DNA from 3 places in the Terrabacter sp. LjRoot27 genome. Region 3 is predicted to be linked to each of the others. Evidence: predicted binding sites of a transcription regulator. Region 3 holds the regulator's gene; each other region holds the start of a gene.

Region 1 (6,317 bases), 2.3 Mb from region 3:
CGAGGGTCTCGATCTCGGCCCCGCGGGCGTGGGTGACGCTCCACGCCGGCGGCACGACGGCGCGGAAGCCGTCGAGCACGGTCTCGACCGTCTCGCGCGGGTGCCCGTCGGGCATCCAGTCCACCTGGCCGGAGGCCCCGGCCCAGTCGCCGAGGTTGGCCTGCGGGTCGTCGGCGTTGGGCCCGAGGACGGCCACGGTGCGGGGGACGTCCGTGACGGCATACGGCAGGGAGCCGTCGTTCGTCAGCAGGACGAGCGAGCGACGCGCCACGTCGAGGTTGAGGGCGGCGTGCTCGGCGGCGCCGATGACGACGCGCTGGCGCTCGGCGTCCGGCGGACGCGGGTTCTCGAAGAGCCCGAGCTCGAGCTTGACGCGGAGCACCCGCCGCACCGCCTCGTCGATGTCACGCTCGTCGAGCAGGCCGCGGGCGACGGCCTCCTGGGCAGCGTCGAAGAACTGCGGCGTCGTCATGACGAGGTCGTTGCCGGCCCGCACGGCGACGGTCGCCGCCTCGACGTCGTCGGCGCACACCTTCTGCTCCCAGACCATCCGGCCGACGTTGTCCCAGTCGGTGACGAGGGTGCCGGTGAAGCCCCACTCCCCCTTGAGCACCTCGTCGAGGAGCCAGCCGTTGGCCGTCACGGGCACGCCGTCGATCGCCTGGTAGCCGAGCATGAACGTGCGGCAGCCCTCCTGGACGGCCCGCTCGAAGGGCGGCAGGAACCACGACGTCAGCTTGCGACGGCTGAGGTCGGCCTCGCTCGCGTCGCGGCCGCCCTGCGTCTCGGAGTAGCCGGCGAAGTGCTTGGCGCAGGCGAGGACGGCCGTCGGGTCGGTCAGGCCGTCGCCCTGGTAGCCGCGGATCATCGCCGCTCCGAGCTCACCGATGAGGTGCGGGTCCTCGCCGAAGGTCTCGCCCACCCGGCCCCAGCGCAGGTCACGGGTGATGCAGAGCACCGGCGAGAACGTCCAGTGGACGCCGGTCGCCGCCACCTCGACGGCGGTGACGCGCGCCGCACGCTCCACGAGGTCGGGGTCCCACGAGCAGGCCATGCCGAGCTGGGTCGGGAAGATCGTCGCGCCCGGCCAGAAGGAGTGGCCGTGGATGCAGTCGTCCGCAGTGAGGAGCGGGATGCCGAGACGCGTCTGCTCGGCGAGGGCGATGGCCTCGAGCATCCGTTCCGGAGAGGTGTGCAGGATCGAGCCGGCCAGCTTCGAGTGGACGATGTCGGTCAGGTCGCCGCGCGCGTCGAGCTGGAGCATCTGGCCGACCTTCTCCGGCAACGTCATCCGGCCGACGAGGTCGTCGAGACGCTCCTCGACCGACCGGGACGGGTCGCGATAGGGCAGGGCGTCGGGGGCGGCGAGGGCGGCGTCGTCGGGCACGTCCCGACGCTAGCCGACGTCGCTCCACGCCTCCGACGCCGTCCGACCTAGGCTGACAGGGTGATCGAGCCCCTGACGCGACTGCCCGACGGGACCATCAAGCAGGTCAACCCCTTCACCGGCACGAAGGTGTGGACGCTGCCGGGTCGCGCGGCCCGCCCCCTCGGCGTCGCCCGGCCCGACCCGAAGCCCCTCGACCCGGACGAGCACGACCGCCACTGCGCCTTCTGCTGGGGCCGGATGCTCGAGACGACCCCCGAGATCGCCCGGGTCGTCCGCGACGGGCCGTCGGGGAGCGAGGTGCGCGAGGTGCGCGGCCTCGTCGCCGAGCAGCTCGACGACTCCGTGCCGGAGCTCCGGCTCTTCCCCAACCTCTTCGAGATCCTCAGCTACGACTACTGGCACCTGGCCCACGGCTACGAGCCGACGCCCGAGTCGCTGGCGCACCGGACGGCATACCTCTCCACGCCCGCAGGGCGGGCGCACGTGACCGCCCTGGCGCGCATCCGGATGCGGTCGCGGGGCGCGCCGGGCGCCGGCGCGGAGCCGCTCGACGAGGACGACCTCGAGCGCGAGGCGGTCGGGCTCTTCGCCGGCAACCACCAGGTCGTCGTCTCCCGTCGGCACTTCGTCGACGGCGCCACGGACGACACCCAGAACGCCGGCGCCGGGACGCTCACGCCCGAGGAGCACTGGCAGTACACGCGGTTCACGATCGCAGCAGTGCGCGACCTCTATCGGAGCAACCCTCACGCACGCTACGTCTCGGCGTTCCAGAACTGGCTGCGGCCGGCGGGTGCGTCCTTCGACCACCTGCACAAGCAGCTCGTCGCCATCGACGAGCCGGGCGTGGACCTCGAGCGCGAGACCGAGCGGGTGCGGGCCGAGCCGGACCTCTTCGCGCGGTGGGGCCCGCAGTACGCGGAGGCGCAGGGACTCGTCGTCGCACGCACCCCGACGGCCATGGCCTTCGCCGGCATCGGCCACCAGTACCCGTCCCTCGTCGTCTACACGTCCAACACCTCGCGCCGGCCGTGGGAGCTCTCGGACGACGAGGTCCGCGACTTCTCGGACCTCGTGCACGCGTGCCACGCCGCGACGGGCGTCCACGTGCCGACCAACGAGGAGTGGCACCACGGCCCGCCGTCGCTCGACCTGCCCATCCCTCTCCGGGTGGTGCTCAAGTGGCGGGTGTCGACGCTGGCCGGCTTCGAGGGCGGCACGAAGATCTACGTCAACACGATGGACCCGTGGGCGGTGCGCGAGCGCACCGTCACTCAGCTGCGGGAGCTGGCCGCAGACGGGCTCGTCTCGGACCGCCTCGAGATCCGGTGACGTCGGAACAGACCGCGGGACAGGGCGATTCACTGTGCACAGTCAGCTGCCAGACCCTTGTACCCAATTAGAACATATGTTCTAATTGGGTACTGGACAACAGCGGCGGATTCGCGAGGAGGTCAGGGTGACACCGTTCCTCAGCCCGTCGCGCATCGGACCGTCACCGGCCGACGCCCCCTTCGACGAGACCTACACCAAGGCCCATCTCCAGATCGACCTGACGATCGAGGGCGACCGCATCCTCCGCGAGATCGAGGCGCTCGAGGTCGAGAAGGCCCAGGTCGAGTCCGACCTGCTCGACGCGTACGCCGCCCTCCACACCGTCGAGGCCCAGCAGATCGCGGCGGCCTCGGTCCACGTCTCCACCGACCGCATCGTCGCCGACGAGATCGCCCTCGCGACCGGCGTCGGGGCCGGCGAGGTCGCACGGCGGCTGACGCTCGCCACCGCACCGCGGCGTCACCGGCTCGTGCGCCAGGCTCTCCGCGACGGCTCGACCTCCCTGCACCGCGCTCTTCAGGTCGTCTCGGAGACCGGGCTGCTGCCCGATGCCGACGTCGAGTCCGTCGAGCGCTCGGTGCTGGCGCCGAGCCGTGACGGCCAGGTGGTGCCGCAACGCACCTTCGCCACGAGGCTGCGCCGAGCCGTGGCCTCCGTCGACCACCGAGGGTCCGCCGAGCGCCACGAGCACGCCAAGAGCCGTCGCGGGGTCTTCGGCCGCCTGACCGAGGACGGCATGGGCTCCCTGACGATCGTGGCGGCCGGAGACGTCGTCGCCGCCGTGCTCGACCGGCTCGACACCGCGGCACGTGCCCGTCGCGACGCCGGCGACCCTCGGTCGCTCGACCAGCTCCGTTGCGACCTGGCAGGCCAGGGCCTGCTCCGGGGTCCGCTCGAGCCGGGACGAGCGTGCGTCGGTCCGGATGCGCCGGCGACGGCGTGGCTGGTCGTGCCGTTCGAGGTGGCGATCGGCGAGTCCGACGCTTCGTGTGAGCTCCCCGGGCACGGGTGGGTCACCGCCCGGCACGCCCGCGACATCATGACGCGACCCGGGTCCGTGTGGCGCACCCTCCCCGTCGACCTTCGCACGGGCCGCGCGCTCGGCGCACCCACCGGCTCCTACCGGCCGCCGCGCGGGATGGTCGAACACGTCCGGGCCGTCGACGGCGTGTGCCGCGGACCGGACTGTGAGGTGCTCGCACGCCGCTGCGACCTCGACCACGAGGTCCCGTGGCCGCAGGGCCCCACCTCGGTCGACAACCTCCACGCCAAGGAGCGCTTCCACCACAACGTCAAGACGGCGGGGATCTGGAGATCCGAACCCGTCGACGACGATGGTCTCGCGTGGACCACGACGACCGGACGCCGCTACGTCACGAGGCCCAAGGACTGGCGCGCGAGCCTGCGCGACTGCGGTCCGGCGCCCGGTGCCGGCACCGACCCCGACCCGCCGCCGTTCTGATCTCGTCAACCGGCGGGTCGCTTCGGGTACGACTACTGTCGAAGCGAGTCGTCCGTGAGACCTGCGCCGTCGGGGTGTGCAGGATCGGGACGGCGTGACGTGGATGGGCTGGTCCGGTGAACGGTCAGGGGCACGAGCGCGGCGGGCCGTCCTCCCCTGCGCTCGACACGGTCCTGGGACCTCTCCTGTCGCGAGCCGGACAGGGTGACGAGGCGGCCTTCTCGAGGCTCTACGACCTCGCGGCCGCCCGTGTCTTCGGCCTTGTCCGTCGAGTGGTCCGCGACGCCGAGCAGGCTGAGCACGTCAGTGGTGAGGTCTTCGTCGAGGTCTGGCGCACCGCCTCGCGCTACCGCCAGGGCAGCGGCGCCCTCGCCTGGGTGCTGTCGGTCGCGCACCGGGGGGCCGTCGCGCACGTCCGCTCGACCCGACGACCACTGACACCGAGCCCCACTGTCGACCTGCCACCGGTCGAGCCGCAGCGCGACGACGCCCTGGGCCTCAGCTACTTCGACGCGTACGCCGTCGCCGACGTCGCGGGCGCCCTCGGCGTCTCTGTCGACGTGGCCCATGCCCGCCTCCGCGCAGCCCTCGACGGCCTGCGGCCGAGGCCCGCCACCGCCTGACCTGTCGGGCTCTCGGGGCAAGTGGGTACGGGCACACCATGAGCGAATCGAACACACCTTCGAACGACGACGTCATCGGCGCCACCACCCCCGCGACCGCCGGCACCCCCGGCGACTCGGCGGTCAAGGACCCGGAGGACTGGGTCACCGGCGACGAGGCCATGACCGGCGCCCAGCGCAGCTACCTCGAGACGCTCGCCCGCGAGGCGGGCGAGACGCTTCCCGGTGACCTCACCAAGGCGCAGGCGTCCGAGCACATCGACCGCCTCCAGTCCGTGACCGGCCGCGGGGTCACCGAGGGCCGCACCGAAGGCCACGGCAGCGAGGTCTGACGACTCTCAGCGGGCGAAGGACATCGCCTCGGTGACATCGCTGCGGAGCATGTCGCGCCGGTCGAGCAGGTAGTTCTGGCGCATCAGCCACGGTGCACCGTCTCCCTGCTGGGGCAGGTCGCCCGCCGCGCGCCGCACGTAGCCCGACGCGAGTGGCAGCAGCGGCTGCCCCTCCATCCCCTTCGGCGCCCGGGGCGTCGCGCTCCGCCATGCGTGGTGCTCCATGTGGTTGAGCAGCCGGCACACGTAGCGGCTGGCGAGGTCGGCGCGCAGGGTCCACGACGCGTTGACGTAGCCGACGCACACGGCAAGGTTGGGCACGTCGGCGAACATCAGCCCGCGGTAGACCGTGAGATCGCCTGTGGGACGAGCCTCCCCGTCGACCGTGATCGCGATGCCGCCGGCGATCTTGATGCGCAGACCCGTCGCCGTCACGACGACGTCGGCGTCGAGCTCCTGCCCCGAGCCCAGTCGTATGCCGTGTGGCACGAAGGTCTCGATCGTGTCGGTGACGACGTGGGCGCGTCCACGACGCACGGCGTCGAAGAGGTCGCCGTCGGGGACGACGCAGAGGCGCTGGTCCCACGGGTCGTAGGTCGGCGTGAAGTGGTCGCTGACGAGGTCGGTCGACCCGAGGGACTTCGCGGCGCCCTTCGACAGCAGCGAGCGCATCATCGCCGGTCGCCGGCGGCTCAGCTCGTAGACGCCCATGGTCCCGAGGACGTTCTTGTAACGCGAGGCCGTGCCGGCCGCCTTGGCCGGCAGGACCTTCTGCAGGACGTCCCGGGTGCGGTCGCGGCGCGGCAGCGACGCGATCCACGTCGGGGTGCGCTGGAGCATCGTCACGTCGGCGCCGGCCTCGGCGAGCGAGGGCACGAGCGTCACGGCCGTGGCCCCGGACCCGATGACGACGACCGTGCGCCCGGCGACGTCGAGGTCGTCCGGCCAGAACTGCGGGTGCACGACGCGCCCCTCGTAGGACTCGAGACCGGGCAGCTGCGGGTCATGCGGTCGCTCGTAGTCGTAGTAGCCGCTGCAGAGGTAGAGGAAGCCGCACGTCAGCTGCTCGCGCCCACCGTCACGCTCGACCGTCACCGTCCAGCGCGCGTCCTCGCTCGACCAGTCGGCCGCGACGACCCGGTGCCCCAGACGGATCCGCTCGGCGATGCCGTGCT
Region 2 (6,317 bases), 1.0 Mb from region 3:
GGCACATCCCCGACGACGTGACGATCCAGGTCTTGACGCAGTGCCGCGACCACCTCATCGAGCGCACCTACGACGCGATCCGGGGCAGCAAGCAGGCCATCGTCCACTTCTACAACTCGACCTCGGCGCTGCAGCGCAAGGTCGTCTTCGGCCTCGACCAGGACGGCATCATCGACATCGCCGTCCAGGCCGCGCGTCTCTGCAGGAAGCTCGAGGAGACGATCCCCGACACGACGATCTACTACGAGTACTCGCCCGAGTCCTACACCGGCACCGAGCTCGACTTCGCGATGCGGATCTGCAACGCCGTCGTCGACGTCATCGACCCGACGCCCGACCACAAGATCATCGTCAACCTGCCGGCGACCGTCGAGATGGCCACGCCCAACGTCTACGCCGACTCCATCGAGTGGATGATCCGCCACCTCGAGCGTCGCGAGTCGATCGTCGTGAGCCTGCACCCGCACAACGACCGCGGCACGGGCGTGGCCGCGGCCGAGCTCGGCTACCTCGCCGGCGCAGACCGCATCGAGGGCTGCCTCTTCGGCAACGGTGAGCGCACCGGCAACGTCTGCCTCGTCACCCTCGGCATGAACCTCTTCAGCCAGGGCATCGACCCGCAGATCGACTTCAGCGACATCGACGAGGTGCGCCGCACCGTCGAGTACTGCAACCAGCTGCCCGTGGGTGAGCGCCACCCCTACGGCGGTGACCTCGTCTTCACCGCCTTCTCCGGCTCGCACCAGGACGCCATCAAGAAGGGCTTCGAGGCCATGGCGTCCGAGGCCAAGGAGAAGGGCACGGGCATCGACGACCTCGTCTGGGGCGTCCCCTACCTCCCGATCGACCCGCACGACCTCGGCCGCTCCTACGAGGCCGTCGTCCGCGTCAACAGCCAGTCCGGCAAGGGCGGCGTCGCGTACATCATGAAGACCGAGCACCAGATGGACCTGCCGCGCCGGCTGCAGATCGAGTTTTCCGGTGTCGTCCAGCGCGGCGTCGACCAGGACGGCGGAGAGGTCGCGCCCGCCGACCTGTGGGCGAGGTTCCAGGACGAGTACCTCCCCGACCCGACTCGTGCGTGGGGTCGCTTCGAGCTCGTCAACGTCGTCACGGACTCGACCGTCGACGGGGCGAGCACGATCGAGGCGACCGTCCGCGACGGCGGCGATTCCCTGACCGTCACCGGCACGGGCAACGGCCCCATCGCCGCCTTCGTCGATGCCCTCTCGACCGTCGAGGGCACCCCGGACGTCCGGGTCCTCGACTACGCCGAGCACGCCTTGTCCGCCGGTGGCGACGCCCGCGCTGCGGCCTACGTCGAGTGCGCCGTCGGCGACCGCGTCCTCTGGGGCGTCGGCGTCGACCCCTCGATCGTCACGGCGTCCATCAAGGCGATCGTCTCGGCGGTCAACCGCGCCCACCGCGACGCCGTCCCGGCCGCCTCGTCGGACGCCTGATCTGACGCCCACTCGCGTGGGGTAGCGTCTGGCGCCATGGAGTCCCCGGTCGGTCGAGCACTGCTTCGACTGGCCGGGGTCTCTCTCGTCGCGGTCGCGGTCGTCGGTCTCGTCGCGCCCCGACCCGTCAACGTCGAGCACCGCTGGCAGGTGGTGGTGCCCGTCACGGTCGGGCTGGTCCTGCTGGCCGCCGTCGTCCGCGTGCCCGGGTGGGCGAAGCGGCGCTGGGTGCCCGTCGTCGTCGCGGTCGGCGGGGGCGTCGTCGCGACGATGGTCGGGCTCATGACCCGCTACCGCTACGGCTGGGACGCCCGCATCGTCATGGACATGGCCCGGGGACTGCAGTCTGGCCGACCGCTGAGCCCAGCGGAGTACGACTACCTCTCCCTCTACCCCAACAACCTGCCGCTGCTCGCCATCGACCGGATGGGCGTCGCTGTCGGACAGGCGTTCTCGCTGGCGCCCGACGCCGTCCTCATCCCGCTCAACGGGATCTGCGTCGGCGTGACGCTGTATGCCGTCCACGACCTCGTCGGGCGCGTGGCAGGTCGCGGGCCCTCCCTCGTGGCCCAGCTCGCGACGCTCGTCCTCGTCGGCACGAGCCCCTGGCTGGCCGTGCCCTACACGGACTTCTACGCGATGCCGTTCGTCGTCGGGGGAGTGGCCCTCGCCGTCCGGGCCATGACCCCACGGGCGCGGACCGGCCGGGTCGTCCTGTGGCTGCTCGCCATCGTGTCGGTGACCGTCGCGTACTCCATCAAGACCACGCCCGTCGTCATCGCCATCGCCGCGGTCCTGACGGCCGTCGTTGCGATCTTCGACCACGACCTCCTCCCCGCCCGACGCGCGGGCGTCATCGCGGCGTGCGCAGCGTCCGCGCTCGCGTTCGTCGGCCTCGGAGTCGGGCTGGCCGCCACCGCGACGGCCGCATCGGGCGTCGACTCCGCGCGCATCGACACCTCGGTCTCGCCCCCGATCCTCTGGTGGGTCGCGCTCGGCGCCGACGAGCAGCGCTCATCGACCGGGGTCGTCAACTACGGCGCCTACTCGCGGGAGATGGTCGACGCCGTGACCGGCCGCAGCCAGGCCGAGATGAAGACGTATGCCGCCGGCGTGCTCGCGGACCGGTGGGCCGAGCGCGGTCTCGGCGGCATGCTGGCCTTCTACGGCAACAAGGCCGCGTGGAACTGGGGAGACGGGATGTTCTGGGCCTGGGGTGAGGGCCCCGACTCGCTCCCCGGCACGCTCGCGCCCGCGACCGGTGTGACCGGGGTCGTCCACGACCTCAACGGGTTCCAGGGCTCGGGATACCAGACGCGCGCCGACCTGACGCAGGCGTTGTGGCTGGCCCTCCTGCTCGTGGCCGGTGTCGGGCTGCTGCGCGCGCCCTACCGGCGCGAGACCCTGCTCGTCGCCGCCTCGGTGCTCGGCATCGCCGCCTTCACCCTCGTGCTCCAGGGCCGGTCGCGCTACCTCTTCGCGTTCGTCCCCCTCGTCGTCGTCCTGGCCGGGATGGTCCACGCCTGGTTCCCGGGCCCGGGGCGAGCAGGTCGCTTCGGGCGCCGCACGGGCTGAGCCGTCCGGGTCCGTCGTCCGGGTCCGTCGATCGAGTCAGTCGATCGAGTCAGTCGATCGAGTCAGTCGATCGAGTCAGTCGATCGAGTCGGAAAGCACGGCGTCGACCGCGGCCAGCGCTGCGGCGTCGCCGTCACGCGTGATCTCGCCCTCGGCGGGGCGGTTCCAGAGCCAGCAGTCGATGTCGGCCGCGGACCCACTGATCTCGGCCGCCGCGTCGGCGTCGGGCCCGTCGCTGACGAGGAAGCGCAGCACGTCGATCTCGTCGCCGTTCCGCGTGCCGGTGATGCGCACCGGGGTCACGGTCCAGGAGTGCATCGCGTCGACCGTCGCGATCGTCACCGGTGCCGAGACCGGCACGTGGGTCAGGTCCGGCTCGGGCTCGTGACCGCGCATGATCCGCAGGGCCTCGTCGATGCCGTCGGCCGCGAGCCGACAGTCGAGCGGGGTGCGCTCACCGACGGTGAGCTCGGCGTCGATGCGGTGCACCATCGCCTCGTGGGCCTGACGTCGGCGGATGTAGCCGGCCGTCTTGTCGTCGGCCCACATCCACAGCGGCGTCTCCGGCGGCAGCTCGCCGAGCATCCGGTGCAGCCTCTCGCTCGAGCGGTCGAAGAAGTCGAGCAGGCCGGCGCGGTCGGCCGGTCGCTCCTCCCGGGTCGCGTTCATCGCGTCGAGGTCGGCGGGGTCGGTCAGCCCTCGCTCGGCGATCTCGCCCCAGAACCACTGCACCTCACCCAGGTGCCACAGCAGGTCGTCGGCGTCCCAGTCGGGGCACGACGGCACCCGGGCGCCAGCCGGCGCCGTCGCGAGCACCGTCCGGAAGCGAGCCGAGTCGGCCGCGAGGTGGTCGAGGAAGGGAAGGGGGCCACCTGAGCGGCTGGACGGCATACGTGGGTCTCCTGTCAGCGGACGCCGGCTACACGGAACTGCACCGAGATGCGCGGCCCCATCGGCTCCGACGTCTTGGGGACCGCGTGGTCCCACGTCCGCTGGCACGAACCGCCCATCACGACGAGGTCACCATGTCCCAGGGGATAGCGCAAGCTCTTTGTCGTCGCCCCGGGGATCGGCCCGCCGTCGCGCGGGCGCAGCGCGAGCGTGCGCGCCGAACCGAGGGAGAGGATCGCGATCATCGTGTCGCTGTCACGGGAGCGCCCGATGCGGTCGCCGTGCCAGGCGACGCTGTCGCGACCGTCGCGGTAGAGGCAGAGGCCGGCCGTGACGAACGGCTCTCCGAGCTCGGGCGCGTAGTGCCGGCTCAGCGCGTCACGCGCCTCGACGAGCATCGGGTGGGGGAGCCTCTCGTCGCCCGCGTAGAACTTCGTGAGGCGGGGGACGTCGACGACGGAGTCGTACATCTGGCGCCGCTCGGCGTGCCACGGCACGTCGCGCAGCAGCGCCGTGAAGAGCTCGTCGCCGGCCGCGAGCCAGCCGGGGCGGACGTCGACCCACGCGCCGTGGGCCAGGTGGTGGCGGGTCTTCCCGGTGCCCACGTCGCGGAGCGTCATCGCGTCGGCGAGGTCGAGGAGCGAACCCTGGAGTGAGAGGTCCATGCCCCCACGATAACCCAACCTGTCGAACGGGTGTTCGAACGACGGCGGCGTTTCGCGACGACCTCGGGCAGACCGGCGCGTGCGGTGCCCCCCACGCCCCGGCGGGGGAGAGAATGGAGCCATGCCCCTCTACCGTGACGAGGCGATCGTCCTGCGCACCCACAAGCTGGGCGAGGCCGACCGCATCATCACGATGCTGACCCGCACGCGGGGCCGGGTCCGCGCGGTCGCCAAGGGCGTACGGCGCACGAGGTCCCGCTTCGGGTCGCGCCTCGAGCCCGGGATGGTCATCGACGTGCAGTGCTACGAGGGACGCAACCTCGACACGGTGACCCAGGTCGAGACGCTCGCTCCCTACGGCGACGCGATCGCCCGCGACTACACCGCCTACACGTGCGCGACGTCGATGCTCGAGACGGCGCTCCAGCTCACGGAGGAGCACGAGCCCCAGACGCAGCAGTACCTCCTGCTCGCGGGTGCCCTGCGCTCCCTCGCCGAGCACAGCCACGACGCCGGGCTCGTCCTCGACGCCTACCTGCTGCGCTCGCTCGCCGTCGCCGGCTGGGCGCCGAGCTTCGTCGACTGCGCGAAGTGCGGTGCGCCGGGCCCCCACCGGGCGTTCAACGTGCAGGCCGGCGGCGCCGTGTGCTCCGTGTGCCGTCCGCCCGGCTCGAGCGCCCCCGCCCCCGAGACCTTCGAGCTGCTCGCGTCACTGCTCACCGGCGACTGGGACGTCGCCGACGCGAGTGACGACCGCATCCGGCGACAGGGCAACGGCCTCGTCTCCGCCTTCCTCCAGTGGCACATCGAGCGAGGGCTGCGGTCGCTGCGCCTCGTCGACCGAGCCTGAGCCAGCAGCGAACCCGATCCCGACCGACCGGAGACCCATGTACGCCAAGCCCTTCCCGCACCCGTCCGGCGCGACGCCGCCCGCCATCCCGACCGACCTGCTGCCCAAGCACGTCGCGATCGTCATGGACGGCAACGGCCGCTGGGCCAACGCGCGAGGGCTTCCGCGGACCAAGGGCCACGAGGCGGGGGAGGCGTCGCTGCTCGACGTCGTCGCGGGAGCCGTCGACATCGGCGTGACGCACCTGTCGGCCTACGCCTTCTCGACGGAGAACTGGCGCCGGTCGCCCGACGAGGTCCGCTTCCTCATGGGCTTCAACCGCGACGTCATCCGCCGGCGGCGCGACCAGCTCCACGAGTGGGGCGTGCGGATGCGCTGGGTCGGCCGTGCGCCGCGCCTGTGGCGGTCGGTCATCAAGGAGCTCGAGGTCGCCCAGGAGCTGACGCAGCACAACACGGGTCTCACGCTCTACTTCTGCGTCAACTACGGCGGGCGCGCCGAGATCGCCGACGCCGTGCAGCGGATCGCCCATGACGTCAAGGACGGTCGGCTCCGTCCGGGTTCGGTCGACGAGAAGACGATCAAGCGCTACCTCGACGAGCCCACGATGCCCGACGTCGACCTCTTCGTGCGCAGCTCCGGCGAGCAGCGCACGAGCAACTTCCTGCTGTGGCAGTCGGCCTACGCCGAGATGGTCTTCCAGAACCGGCTGTGGCCCGACTACGACCGCCGCGACCTCTGGTCCGCGATCGAGGAGTACGTCGACCGCGACCGCCGCTACGGCGGAGCCGTCGACGCCCCGACGACCACCTCCTGATCCCGCCTGCGGCTTGAGCGACCTGCTCGGGTCGACGCCACCCGGTCGGGTCGACGCCA
Region 3 (6,317 bases):
GCGGGCACGTTGGCGAGGTCGTCGCTGACCTGGAGCGCGAGGGACGACGCGAAGCCGAGCGGCCACATCCCGGAGTTGAAGGTCCCGAGCACGACCTCGTCGACCTGGCCCGGCTCGACCCCGGCGCACTCGAGCGCCTCCGCCGCGGCACGGACGACGAGGCTCTCCAGGGACTCGTCGTCGAGCCGGCCGAAGGGAGTGTGTCCCCATCCCGTGAGGAGGACGTCGGTGCCGAAGGCGTCTCGCAGGCTCATGCGGCTCACGCTAACGAGGACCCGGTCGCGGGTCGTGGGGCGAGGGGCCACACGAGGCGGCTCGTGATGTCGTCCCGTCACACCCGGTGTCGGGCGCTCGGGTGGTTGTCTGGCCGCCATGGTCGATGACGACGTGACGCGCTGGGTGCTGCCGCTCGCGCTCGAGGAACGAGCCGCCGAGCTCGGCGACCGCGAGCTCGTGCACGTCCTCGGGGAGGGGTCGCTGTCGTATGCCGTCGCGGCCCGTGACGCCCGAAGGGTGGCCTCGCGACTCGCGGCCGTCGGGGTGGGCCGCGGTGACGCGGTCGCGGTGCTCCTGCCCAGCGGACTCGACTTCGTCCGCGTCTGGCTGGGGCTCGGTCGCCTCGGTGCGGTCATCGTGCCGATCAACACCGCCCTCGAGGGTGCCTTCCTCTCGCACCAGCTCATCGACTACGGGGCACGTTTCGTCGTGGCCGACGACGAGCGCGCCCGCGCCGTCCGCGAAGCGCTGGGCCGGGACGCCGCACTGCGGTCCGTCGATCTCGCGAACTGGCAGGCCGAGCCGGAGTGGGACGGGCCGCTGCCGCGCGCCGCCGACACGGCGTGCGTCATGTACACGTCCGGCACGACCGGCCCCTCGAAGGGGGTCGTCATGCCCCACGCCCACTGCGTCCTCTTCGGGGTGGGCAGCATCGAGGGGCTGGGGCTGACCGACGTCGACCGCTACTACGTGACGATGCCGCTCTTCCACGCCAACGGGCTCTTCATGCAGCTCGGGGCGACGATCCTCGCCGGTGCCAGCGCGGTCCTGCGCCCACGCTTCAGCGCGAGTGCCTGGGCGCATGACGTGCGCGAGCACCGGTGCACGGTGTCCAACCTGCTCGGCTCGATGACGGAGTTCGTCATGGCCCGGCCTCGGCGCGACGACGATCGCGAGCTGGGCCTGCGTGTCGTGTGCCCCGTCCCCAACCCGCCCGCGCACGAGACGCAGTGGCGCGAACGGTTCGGCGTGCGTGAGGTCGTGTCGGCATACGGCATGACGGAGGTCAACATCCCCCTCTACGGCCGGCTGGGGCAGTCACGTCCGGGCAGCGCAGGGCTGGTGCTCGACCGGTGGTTCGAGGTCGAGGTCCGCGATCCCCGGACCGACGTGGCGCTGCCGCGCGGGACGGTCGGGGAGATCATGGTCCGTCCGCGGGTGCCCTTCGGCTTCATGGCCGGCTACCGGGGTCTGCCCGAGGCGACGCTCGAGGCCTGGCGCAGCTTCTGGTTCCACACGGGCGACTCGGGCGTCATGGACGAGGACGGGTGGGTGACGTTCGTCGACCGCACCAAGGACTGCATCCGACGGCGCGGCGAGAACATCTCCTCGTTCGAGGTCGAGGCGGCCGTCGCGTCGATGGACGACGTCGCCGAGGTCGCCGCCTACGCGGTGCCGTCGCGGCCGGTCGGCACCGAGGACGAGGTCATGCTCGCGATCGTCCCGGCGCCGGGGGTCGCGATCGACTGCGCCGAGCTCGTGCAACGGCTCGACGCCGTGCTGCCGCGCTTCGCCCGGCCTCGCTACGTCGACCTCGTCGAGGAGCTGCCGCGGACTCCCACGGCCAAGGTGCGCAAGGCCGAGCTGCGACGTCGCGCGGTCACGTCGACGACGTGGGACCGGGAGGCCGCGTCGTCCGACGTAGGCTGACCGGGTGCAGCAGCCGGACCGCATACCCCCGCAGACGACGGCCGCGGCGGTCACCACGGCGACCACCCGGCTGTCCACGTCGCGCACCCTTCCGCTCCAGACGCACGACCTCGGCAGCTTCGACGACCTCGTCGACCTCGTCAGCGGCGGAGGGGTCGTCGTGCTCTCCGGCGCGGGGCTCTCGACCGACTCGGGCATCCCCGACTACCGCGGACCCGACGGGACACGTCGCGTCGAGCCGATGACGTACGGCGAGTTCGCCGGGTCGAGCGACGCCCGCCGGCGCTACTGGGCCCGCAGCTACATCGGCTGGCAACGGTTCAACGCCGCCGCTCCCAACGAGGGCCACCGCGTCGTCACCGACCTCCAGCGCGCGGGCTACGTCGGGCCGATCATCACCCAGAACGTCGACGGCCTGCACCAGGCGTCGGGCGCCACCGACGTCATCGAGCTGCACGGGTCGCTCGAGCGCGCGGTCTGCCTCACATGCGGTGAGTACACCTCCCGAATCGGCTTGCACGAGAGGATGACCGAGGCCAACCCCGGTTTCATGGACCGCTTCGCCGAGGCGGCGCACGCGGTGGGCTCGCAGTGGGGGGAGCAGGTGCGTCCCGACGGAGACATCGTGCTCGCCGACGCGCTCGTCGAGTCCTTCCACGCCCCGCGCTGCCTCGTCTGCGGCCACGACACCGTCAAGCCCGACGTCGTCTTCTTCGGCGAGTCGGTGCCCAAGGCGGTGGTGGAGCACTGCTTCTCGCTCGTCGAGGGTGCCGGCGCCGTCCTCGTCCTCGGGTCGTCGCTGTCGGTCATGAGCGGCTACCGCTTCGTCCGTCGCGCGCACCAGCGCGATGTGCCCGTCGCGATCGTCACCCGCTCGGCGACGCGCGGCGACGCCGAGGCCACCCTGCGCCTCCACGCGCCTCTCGGCACGACCCTGACGGAGCTGCGTGATGCTCTCGGGCACTGAGCTGCCTTGGTATGCCGCCCTCCCGGAGTCCGGGCCCGGGCCGTCCGTCCGCTGGACCTCGGCCGCGTTCGAGGGCGAGCTGCGCGACTGGGTCGGTGGGGTCCTGGGCGGTCTCGGCGCCGACCTCGTGTCGCTCGAGGCGGTGCACCAGCGTCCGTGGTCGACGGTGTGGCGCGCAGCCGCGTCGGACGGCGCCACCTACTGGGCCAAGCAGAACTGCGACCACCAGTCGTTCGAGGCGGCGCTGCTCGTCGTGCTCGACCGGCTCTCGCCCCGCCGGGTCGTCCCGGTCGTCGCGGTCGACCTCGAGCGGGGTCTGCACCTCGTCCCCGACCAGGGTCCCGTCCTCGCCGAGACGGTCGACGACGACGACGTCGATGCCTGGTGCCGAGTCGCCGCAGAGGCGATGCGCCTCCAACGTGACCTCGTCGGCCACGGGTCAGACCTCGTCGCTGCGGGCGTCACGAGCTTGTGCCCGGCCGAGGCGGCGGCGTACGTCGAGGCGCGGGTCGCGTCCCTGACGGGGCTGCCCACGGACGACCCGCGCCGCATGTCCGGCGACGTCGCGCACCGGTTGCGCGCCCTGCTCCCCGCGGTCACGGCGTGGGCCGAGGACGTCCAGGCCCTCGGCCTGCCCGAGAGCCTCGTGCACAACGACCTCCACGCCAGCAACGTCTTCGCGACGGCGGACGGGATGCGCTTCTTCGACTTCGGCGACGCCCTGCTCGCGCACCCGCTCTCGGCGCTCTTCGTCCCGCTCAACGTGCTGCTCCACCGCTTCGAGACGACCCCCGACGATCCCCGGCTGCGGCGGGTGGGGGACGCCGCGCTCGAGGTCTGGGGCGACGTCGTCCCGGCCGGTGAGCTGCGGGCGGCGCTGCCGTCCGCGCTGCGGCTCGGTCGGCTCGGCCGGGCCGAGTCGTGGCTACGGGTCACCGCGACGCTGACGCCGGCCGAGGCCGTCGAGCACGGCGATGCAGGCACCTGGTGGCTCGGTGCCCTGGGCGACGAACCGCCTTTGTCCTGAGGGCTACTCGGCCACCGACCGAGCCGACCGCGCCTCGGTGCCGTCGGCCTCGCGCAGGTCCCAGAGCTCCTTGGTCTGCACGCCCCAGTACGCCGCGAAGAGCACGATGATGATGACCTCGGCGATGAGGACGAGGTGGTCGAAGCCGCTCACCGTCAGGGCCGTCAGCACCGTCACCCCGAGGGCGACGGCCAGGGCGACCGCGATGGCGATGTAGATGCGCTTGTAGGCGGTCCCGCTCGCCCCCGCGGCCCCGGCTGCGCCCCGGTGCCGCTCCTCGGCCCTCAGCGCGCTGAGGACCATGACCGCGATGACCCCGGCCACCATGGTGCCCGCGGCGATGCCGTGGCTCAGCGCGATGAAGCGGTCGCGCAGCACGAGGAAGAGGGTCAGCTCACCGAGCAGGACCGCACCGCACACGACGGAGACGACCACCGAGCGCACCGTGGGCCGCTCGGACGGGTCGCGCGTCATCGCGCCCCGCTTGAGCCAGGCGGCCACGAGGGCCGCGAGCACCGCCACGACGACGAGCGACCAGATGTTGTTGCGCACGGCCGCCGCGATCTCGGTCGGGGTCTGGGTGTACGCGTTCGGCCCGCACCGTCCGTCCGGCACCGTCGGCACCATGGCGACGACGAACGCCATGAAGCCCGAGAAGTTGAGCAGCACGTCCTCCTCGGGCGAATGGCCCTTGTAGGCGATGAGGCTGGCCCCGAGCGCGCAGAGCGAGCCGACGAAGACGGTCCGCGCCGGCGTGTAGTAGTACGCGCTGATCGAGCCGAGCCAGCACGAGTGGTCGGTCTCCCACCACCACTGGTAGCCGACCGAGAGCAGCAGCAAGAGCAGCAGCGCGATCATCGCGCCGCGCAGGTAGCGGTAGGTGAGGACGACGTCGCGGGTGCGGCCAGGTGCCATGGCGGTCTCCTTCGCAGGGCTCACGGCTCAGAGTCTGTCGCCGCCTCACCCGATACGCTTCCCGGGACGCGACGATGCCGTCGGCGCGGAGGGCGCCGACGGCATCCGTCGTCGGTGGGGGAGCGGGCGCTGTCAGAGCCGGCGCAGGACCGCCGTCACCTTGCCGAGGATCGTCGCGTGGTCGCCGTCGATGGGCGAGAAGTCGGGGTTGTGCGGCATGAGCCACACGTGCCCGTCGGTGCGCTTGAACGTCTTGACCGTGGCCTCGTTGTCGAGCATCGCGGCCACGACGTCGCCGTTCTCGGCGTGCTGCTGCTGGCGCACGACGACCCAGTCACCGTCGCAGATCGCGGCCTCGACCATCGAGTCGCCGTTGACCTTGAGGAGGAAGAGGTCGCCCTCGCCGACGAGCTGCTTGGGCAGCGGGAAGACGTCCTCGACGACCTCCTCGGCCGTGATCGGCACACCGGCCGCGATCTGGCCGAGCACCGGCACGTACGACGCCTCGGGGCGGGCATCGCCCGAGTCGGTCTCCGTGTCGTAGTGGTCGCCGCGCGGACGCGGCGCGGTGGCGTCGCCCCCGCGGTAGCCGAGCTCCTCGGCCTTCGCGTCGGGCGAGACGACCTCGAGGGCCCGCGGCCGGTTCGGGTCGCGGCGCAGGTAGCCCTTGGCGACGAGGGCGTTGAGCTGGTGCGAGACGCTCGAGGGGCTGGCGAGGCCGACGGCGTCGCCGATCTCGCGCATGCTCGGCGGGTAGCCGCGCCGGTCGACGGAGTTGCGGATGACCTCGAGCACCCGCCGCTGGCGGACGGTGAGACCGTCGCCGGTCTCGCGATCGGGAAGCTCGGTCACGCCCATGGTGTCCCCTTCGTCGGCTCGTCAGACCGCGTCGTGACGCTGGGTGTGGGGCCAGTGTCAGTGGTGGCTGGTGAGGTCTGTGGTGTGAGGAAAGACTACGCAGTTCGAACACAGTTGCCAAACACCTGTTCGATGCGTGTCTCGACTTCGTCGAACATACGTGCTACAACTCGTACAGACGTTCTATCGAACATGTGTTCGCCAGTTCAGGAGCAAGGGGAGGTCACCATGAGCGCCATCGTCCTCGAGGCCGTTCGTCAGCCGCACACCGAGGAGCCCGCGCGGTCGCAGTCGACCGGCCGGCCTCGCCTCGTCCTCGTCCCCACCGGGCCCGAGGCCGCGCGTGCGGCCCGTGCCGCGAGGCCGCCGATGCGCCTGACGCGATTCGGCCGCCTCGTCGTCACGCTCCTCGTCGCGGGCGTCGTCTCCGTCCTCGGGGTCGGCCTGGCGGGCCAGCTCGCGTCGGCCACGGGCGAGCCACGCACGATCACGGTCCAGTCCGGCCAGACCCTGTCGGGCATCGCCGCCCGCGAGCTGCCCGAGCTGACCACGGCCGAGGGCGTCGTCGAGCTCCAGATCGCCAACGCCCTCAGCACCACAGCGATCCACAGCGGCCAGCAGCTC

Evidence for each region. The regulator LexA, encoded in region 3, represses DNA repair genes until DNA is damaged. The targets are predictions, from matches to a motif close to TCGAACANNTGTTCGA.
Region 1: ACSQ2D_RS02555 (HNH endonuclease signature motif containing protein) is a predicted target of LexA. The motif match lies at 2,791-2,806, and genes of this name have one in related genera.
Region 2: ACSQ2D_RS08675 (alpha-ketoglutarate-dependent dioxygenase AlkB) is a predicted target of LexA. The motif match lies at 4,614-4,629, and genes of this name have one in related genera.

The regions. Positions count from the first base shown of each region.
Region 1 is NZ_CAXUSS020000001.1:556,714-563,030, reverse strand. It holds gene ACSQ2D_RS02565 (glycoside hydrolase family 3 N-terminal domain-containing protein) at 1-1,387, opposite strand, end outside; gene ACSQ2D_RS02560 (DUF4921 family protein) at 1,448-2,722, shown strand; gene ACSQ2D_RS02555 (HNH endonuclease signature motif containing protein) at 2,850-4,187, shown strand; gene ACSQ2D_RS02550 (sigma factor) at 4,304-4,810, shown strand; gene ACSQ2D_RS02545 (DUF3072 domain-containing protein) at 4,849-5,142, shown strand; gene ACSQ2D_RS02540 (flavin-containing monooxygenase) at 5,149-6,317, opposite strand, start outside.
Region 2 is NZ_CAXUSS020000001.1:1,861,474-1,867,790, forward strand. It holds gene leuA (2-isopropylmalate synthase) at 1-1,460, shown strand, start outside; gene ACSQ2D_RS08665 (hypothetical protein) at 1,497-3,035, shown strand; gene ACSQ2D_RS08670 (maleylpyruvate isomerase family mycothiol-dependent enzyme) at 3,111-3,926, opposite strand; gene ACSQ2D_RS08675 (alpha-ketoglutarate-dependent dioxygenase AlkB) at 3,941-4,591, opposite strand; gene recO (DNA repair protein RecO) at 4,713-5,441, shown strand; gene ACSQ2D_RS08685 (isoprenyl transferase) at 5,479-6,258, shown strand.
Region 3 is NZ_CAXUSS020000001.1:2,858,241-2,864,557, reverse strand. It holds gene ACSQ2D_RS13325 (acetyl-CoA acetyltransferase) at 1-254, opposite strand, end outside; gene ACSQ2D_RS13320 (AMP-binding protein) at 373-1,926, shown strand; gene ACSQ2D_RS13315 (Sir2 family NAD-dependent protein deacetylase) at 1,931-2,893, shown strand; gene ACSQ2D_RS13310 (phosphotransferase) at 2,877-3,920, shown strand; gene ACSQ2D_RS13305 (hypothetical protein) at 3,924-4,835, opposite strand; gene lexA (transcriptional repressor LexA) at 4,968-5,693, opposite strand; gene ACSQ2D_RS13295 (LysM peptidoglycan-binding domain-containing protein) at 5,922-6,317, shown strand, end outside.